One region of the Streptomyces sp. NPDC090119 genome, then DNA from elsewhere that is predicted to be linked to it. Evidence: riboswitches for the same ligand, from Rfam matches in the RefSeq annotation. Region 1 holds a riboswitch; the other holds the start of a gene.

Region 1 (3,325 bases):
GCGAGGCAGCGGCGGGCGCTGACCACGACTCCGGTCGCGGCGAACTCGGCGGAGGCGGCGGCGAGGAAGTCCACCGGGTCCTCCTGCCAGTCGGGCTCGAAGAGCCGGACCCGGCCGCCGGAGGCGGGACCGTCCAGCGGGCTCACCCCGGCCCGGCAGAGCGCGGCCACCGCGTCGGGCGGCAGCGGCAGTCCGACCACGCCACCGGGGTTGATCACGACGCCCGCCTGCGGCGGCAGACCGCGCGCGAACTCCACGGCGGGCGCGACGGTGTGCGGGAGGTGCCCGCCGGGCGACTGCCGGAACTGCTCCTCGGAGCTGAACACCGGGATGTACACCTGGCCGTCGATGTCGACGGTGGGCAGGTCGAGCGGGCCGCTGTGCGGGCCGCCGCCGTTGGGCAGCGGTATCCAGACGAAGCTGCGGGCCAGGACCTCGATGACCCGGGCCCCGGCCGTGGGTATGCCGAGGGAGGCCGAGAGAACCTCCTCCAGTTCGTTGCCGGGCCAACCGCCGTGCGGGTGGGGGTGTGCCTGTGCCGGGAAGTCCGCGGGAAGGTCCGCCGGGAAGTCCATGTGCCTACCGCCTGCTGGGAGTCATGCTGTGGTGCTGAAGGCTATCCGGTGCGCGTACGGGCGTTCACTCGGCGAACTCGATCCGCTTCAGCCCGTCCGCCGAGGCGCGGTCCAGCAGGATCACCGAGCCGCACCCCGCGGGGCTCTCGCCGCGCCCGACGGCGCCCAGCAGGCGGGCGGTGGCGCCCCGGTGGCGACGGAAGGCGTACCGGGAGACGCCCCGGCCGCGTTCGCGCTGGCCGCGCCGGGCGGTGTCGGCGGGCACGTCGAGCAGGATCAGGTGCAGGGTGCCGCCTCTGCGGCGGGCCTCGCGGGCGAGCCAGGCGCGCACCCAGGGCTGGGTGCCGCAGTCGTGCACGACGACGCCCTCGCCGGAGGCCAGCGCGCGGCGCAGTCCGGTGTAGTGGGCGAGGCGGACCAAGGGGCGGTAGAGCGCGTAGGGCAGGGCGGTGGGGAGGCGGGCGGCCCAGCGGTCGCGGGCGTCCTGGGAGTCGACACGGTGGCCGGGGACCGCGCGGCGCATCAGGGTGGACTTGCCGCTGCCGGGCAGGCCGGTGACGACGGCGAGGTCACGGGGGCCGAAGCGCAGGGTGCGGGGGCCGCCGCCGGGGCGGTCACGCAGGTCGCGGACGACCGGCGCGGGACGCTCGGCCCGGTGCTCGTGGGCGGGTGCGCAGGGCTGCTGCGGCACCGGGATGCCGGTGGTGGTGGCGCACACCGTGGTCCTGTTCACCGTGATCGTCCTCCCCTGTGGGTACAGGTCATCTCCTGCCCAACAAATGTAAAGAGAAGGTAATGCGCCGGGTCGTCGGTCGGGTCCCCGAACGGCCACAGCCATGTCACAGTCGATGGCCCCTTCAGGGCCGGGCCCCGCCGTGCGATGATGTGCCCGCCAACTGCATACCGGCCGTTTGAATCCGCGCGGGAGAGTCCCCATCAGGGGCGCCGAAGGAGCAAGTCCCTCCCTTGAATCTCTCAGGCACCGTTACCGCGTGGGCGAGGCACATCTGAAAAGCGGGCCGCTGTCGCAGCGGCTCCACCCAAGGTGCAAGCCAGTGACACCCCCCTGGGGGCCGGTCATGGCGAACCTCTCAGGTTCCGATGACAGATGGGGAGGAACGTTCCTCGCCCCATCCCCCTTGCCCTGGGAGACGACCGATGAGTAGCACCGAGATCCGTCATACCGCGCTCGACGCCGTGCACCGCTCGCTCGGCGCGACGATGACCGACTTCGCCGGCTGGGACATGCCCCTGCGCTACGGCTCCGAGCGGGACGAGCACCAGGCGGTGCGCACCCGGGCCGGACTGTTCGACCTCTCCCACATGGGCGAGATCACGGTGACCGGCCCCGACGCCGCCGCCCTGCTCAACTTCGCCCTGGTCGGCGACCTCGCCTCGGTCGGCACCGGCCGCGCCCGCTACACCATGATCTGCCGGGCCGACGGCGGCATCCTGGACGACCTGATCGTCTACCGGCTCGCCGAGCACGAGTACATGGTGGTGGCCAACGCCTCCAACGCCCAGGTCGTGCTGGACGCGCTGACCGAGCGTGCCGCCGGTTTCGACGCCGAGGTCCGCGACGACCGCGACGCCTACGCGCTGCTCGCCGTCCAGGGCCCGGAGTCCCCCGGCATCCTCAAGGCCGTCACCGACGCCGACCTCGACGGCCTGAAGTACTACGCCGGGCTGCCCGGCACGGTCGCGGGCGTCCCCGCCCTGATCGCCCGTACCGGCTACACCGGCGAGGACGGCTTCGAGCTGTTCGTGAAGCCCGAGCACGCCGTCCAGCTCTGGGAGGCCCTGCTGGCGGCCGGGGCCTCCGCCGGTCTGGTGCCGTGCGGGCTGTCCTGCCGGGACACCCTGCGCCTGGAGGCGGGCATGCCGCTGTACGGGCACGAGCTCTCCACGGAGCTGACCCCCTTCGACGCCGGTTTCGGCCGCGTGGTGAAGTTCGGCAAGGAGGCCGACTTCGTCGGCCGCGACGCGCTCGCCAAGGCCGCCGGGCGCGCCGAGACCCAGCCGCCGCGCGTCCTGGTCGGCCTGATCGCCGAGGGCCGCCGGGTGCCGCGCGCCGGGTACGCCGTCGTCGCCGGTGGCGAGGTGATCGGCGAGGTCACCTCGGGTGCCCCCTCCCCCACCCTCGGCAAGCCGCTGGCCATCGCCTACGTCGACGCCGCGCACGCCGCCCCCGGCAGCACGGGTGTGGGCGTGGACATCCGGGGCAGCCACGAGCCGTACGAGGTCGTGGCGCTGCCCTTCTACAAGCGCGCCAAGTAGACACTGGCCCCGGGTCCGGCCGTCCCCGGCGTGACCCTGCGCACATTTCACCCGCTCTTCAGCGGTTCGAGCCCTTTTCCCCCGACGAGCACGTCCTCGCGTACAGGAGAATTCAGGTCATGAGCAACCCGCAGCAGTTGAGCTACAGCAAGGAGCACGAGTGGCTGTCGGCCGCCGAGGGCGGCGCGTCGACGGTCGGCATCACCGAGCACGCGGCCAACGCGCTCGGCGATGTGGTCTTCGTGCAGCTTCCCGAGGTCGGCGACGAGGTCACCGCGGGCGAGTCCTGCGGCGAGCTGGAGTCCACCAAGTCGGTCTCCGAGCTGTACTCGCCCGTCTCCGGTGAGATCACCGAGGTCAACCAGGACGTCGTGGACGACCCGTCGCTGGTGAACTCCGCGCCCTTCGAGGGCGGCTGGCTGTTCAAGGTGCGCGTCGCCGACCAGCCCGCCGACCTGCTGACCGCCGACGAG
Region 2 (3,325 bases), on a different contig from region 1:
CCGGCTTGGCGAGCCCGACCAGCGCGTTGAGGTTGGCGCCGTCCACGTACACCTGGCCGCCCGCGTCGTGCACCTGGGCGCAGATGTCCGCGACGTGCTCCTCGAAGACGCCGTGCGTCGACGGGTAGGTGATCATCAGTACGGACAGCTCGTCACGGTGCTGCTCGATCTTCGCGCGCAGGTCCTCGACGTCGATCTCTCCGTCCCCGGCGGTCTTCACGACGACGACCTTCATCCCGGCCATCACCGCGCTCGCCGCGTTGGTGCCGTGCGCGGAGGACGGGATGAGGCAGATGGTGCGCTGCTCGTCCCCGTTGGCCCGGTGGTAGGCGCGTACGGCGAGCAGTCCGGCCAGCTCGCCCTGGGACCCGGCGTTGGGCTGGAGGGAGACCTTGTCGTACCCGGTGACCTCGGCGAGCCGGTCCTCCAGCTCCCGGATGAGGGTGAGGTAGCCCTCGGCCTGCTCGGCGGGGGCGAAGGGGTGCAGCGCGCCGAACTCGGGCCAGGTGACCGGCTCCATCTCGGTGGTCGCGTTCAGCTTCATGGTGCAGGAGCCGAGCGGGATCATGCCCCGGTCGAGCGCGTAGTCGCGGTCGGACAGCTTGCGCAGGTAACGCAGCATGGCCGTCTCGGAGCGGTGGTCGTGGAAGACCGGGTGGGTGAGGTAGTCGTCGGTGCGCAGCAGCGCCTCGGGCAGCGTGTCCTCGGCCGCCCCGTCGAGCGCCTCGATGTCGCCCTCGACGCCGAAGGCGGCGAAGACGGCTTCGAGCTGGGCCCGGTTGGTGGTCTCGTCGCAGGCCAGGGAGACGTGGTCGGCGTCGACCGGGCGCAGGTTGACCCCGCCCTCGCGGGCTGCGGCGACGACCTCGGCGGCCTTGCCGGGCACGCGCGCGGTGAGGGTGTCGAAGTAGGCGCCGTGCACGATCTCGACGCCGCCCGCCCGCAGGCCCTCGGCGAGGATCGTGGCGTAGCGGTGGGTGCGGCGGGCGATGGTCCGCAGGCCGTCGGGGCCGTGGTAGACGGCGTACATCCCGGCCATCACGGCGAGCAGCACCTGCGCGGTGCAGATGTTGCTGGTGGCCTTCTCGCGGCGGATGTGCTGCTCGCGGGTCTGGAGCGCGAGCCGGTAGGCCCGGTGCCCGTCGGCGTCGACGGAGACGCCGACCAGGCGGCCCGGCAGGCTGCGGGCGAACTTCTCGTGCACGGCCATGTAGCCCGCGTGCGGACCGCCGAAGCCCATCGGGACGCCGAAGCGCTGGGTGGTGCCGATGGCGATGTCCGCGCCCAGCTCGCCGGGCGAGCTGAGCAGGGTGAGCGCGAGCAGGTCCGCGGCGACCGTGACGAGGGCGCCCAGCTCGTGCGCCTGCCCGATGACCGGCTTCAGGTCGCGTACGGCACCGGAGGCGCCGGGGTACTGGAGGAGGACGCCGGTGATGGCCCGCTCGGCGATGTCCGCCGGGATGCCCTCGCTCAGGTCGGCGACGACGACCTCGACACCGGCGGGCTCGGCACGGGTCTCGATGACGGCGATGGTCTGCGGCAGGGTGTCCGCGTCGACCAGGAAGAGGCCCTTCTTGTTCTTGCCCATGCGCCGGGACAGCGCCATCGCCTCGGCGGCGGCGGTGCCCTCGTCCAGCAGGGAGGCACCGGAGGTGGGCAGCCCGGTGAGGTCGGCGACCATCGTCTGGAAGTTCAGCAGGGCTTCGAGACGGCCCTGGGAGATCTCCGGCTGGTAGGGCGTGTACGCCGTGTACCAGGCGGGGTTCTCCATGACGTTGCGCAGGATCACCGGCGGGGTGAAGGTGCCGTGGTAGCCCAGGCCGATCATGGAGCCCAGCACCTGGTTGTGGTCCGCGAGACCGCGCAGCTCGGCGATCACCTCGGCCTCGGTGCGGGCGCCGGGCAGGTCGAGCGCGTCGGCGTTCTTGATGACGTCCGGCACGGCGGCGGCGGTCAGCTCGTCGAGCGATCCGTAGCCGACCTGCGCGAGCATCTTGGCCCGCGCCTCCTGGTCGGGCCCGATGTGGCGCTGCTCGAAGGGAATGCCCGCTTCGAGGTCGGCGAGCGGAATGCGAGGGGCGGTCATGTGCGGAGGCCTCCTGGTCTGACGCGACCTGCGAGGGGCACCACGGCGCGGGTGCCCACCGGCCTCCCCCTCTGTCATCTCGTACCTGAGAGCTTCACCGGGGGCCTTGCGGACCCCGGCTTGCACCGTCGGTGAGAGCGGGAGCCATGACGCCCGCCCTGCTTTCCAGAGTGACCTCGTCCGTGCGGTACGGGGGCCTGAGAGATTCCGGGGAGGAGTTGCTCCTTCGGCGCCTCCGAATTGCTCGGAGGACTCTCCCGCACGGGGTCAGCAGCCGAGTTCAGCGTACCAGCGGGGTCCTGAGCGCGGTGTTCGAGTGGCCGCCCGACTGATTCTGCTCTTTTGTAGTGCTTACGGATGAGTTGCGACCATGTGGAGGGAGAGGGATCGTGCAGACCGACATCGATCCGCGCAGCCTGATCGGCCGCAAGGCGTTCGACCGCGCCGGCACCAAGATCGGCACCATAGACGAGGTGTACCTCGACGACGCGACCGGCGTCCCGGAGTGGGCCGCGGTGCGCACCGGCCTCTTCTCCCGCGACGCCTTCGTCCCGCTGGAGCCCAGCGAACTGGTCGAGGGCGCGCTCCGCGTCCCCTTCGAACGCGCCCTCATCAGGGACGCCCCCGACTTCGGCGTGGGCCGCCACCTCTCCCCCGAACAGGAACTCCAGCTCTACCACCACTACGGTCTCGACGCGGGCACCTCCGCCCGGACCCCGGACCGCGACTTCGGCAAGGTCGCGGGCACCGAGGAGACCTGAGCCCCTCCCCTCATCCGCCCGTCTCCCCCTCCGCGGCGACCGCCTCCACCTGAGCCACCAGCGGCAGCGGGTCGGCCGGTTCCAGCCCGGCGTCGTCGGACCGGAACGTCCGTACCCGGCCCGGCGCGGAGAGCGGTGTCTCGAAGCGCACGGTGACCCGTCCCAGGCCACTGCCCTGGACCCAGCCGTGCCCGTACTCGGGGTGCCGCACGTCCTGGCCCGCCCGCCACTCCGGCGCGGCGGGCTCGGGTCTCTCCGGGCCGAAGCGGGGATCACCAAGGTGGGGGTCGCTCTCCTCCGGCGTGTCCTCCTCCGTCTCCCCCGCCGCCTGGGCGAACAGGTCCTCCTGGGTGTAGTCGGCGAGCCCGGACACCCCGACGCCGAGCAGCCGCACCCCGCCCGTGGTGTCCACGGAGTCCAGCAGCCGCGCGGCCGCCTCCCGGATCACCGCCGGATCGTCCGTGGGCCCCCGGAGCGT

What was found. Region 1 has a riboswitch for glycine ahead of gcvT (glycine cleavage system aminomethyltransferase GcvT). Riboswitches for the same ligand answer to the same signal wherever they lie in the genome.
Region 2: another riboswitch for glycine. It lies ahead of gcvP (aminomethyl-transferring glycine dehydrogenase); the one in region 1 lies ahead of gcvT (glycine cleavage system aminomethyltransferase GcvT).

What each region holds. Positions count from the first base shown of each region.
Region 1 covers NZ_JBIVDK010000003.1:173,733-177,057, forward strand. The annotation lists gene ACIPPM_RS13450 (enhanced serine sensitivity protein SseB) at 1-575, opposite strand, end outside; gene ACIPPM_RS13455 (AAA family ATPase) at 640-1,308, opposite strand; glycine riboswitch at 1,488-1,576, shown strand; gene gcvT (glycine cleavage system aminomethyltransferase GcvT) at 1,734-2,852, shown strand; gene gcvH (glycine cleavage system protein GcvH) at 2,972-3,325, shown strand, end outside.
Region 2 covers NZ_JBIVDK010000004.1:9,900-13,224, reverse strand. The annotation lists gene gcvP (aminomethyl-transferring glycine dehydrogenase) at 1-2,086, opposite strand, end outside; glycine riboswitch at 2,262-2,356, opposite strand; gene ACIPPM_RS17805 (PRC-barrel domain-containing protein) at 2,476-2,847, shown strand; partial or broken gene ACIPPM_RS17800 (DNA polymerase IV) at 2,769-3,325, opposite strand, start outside.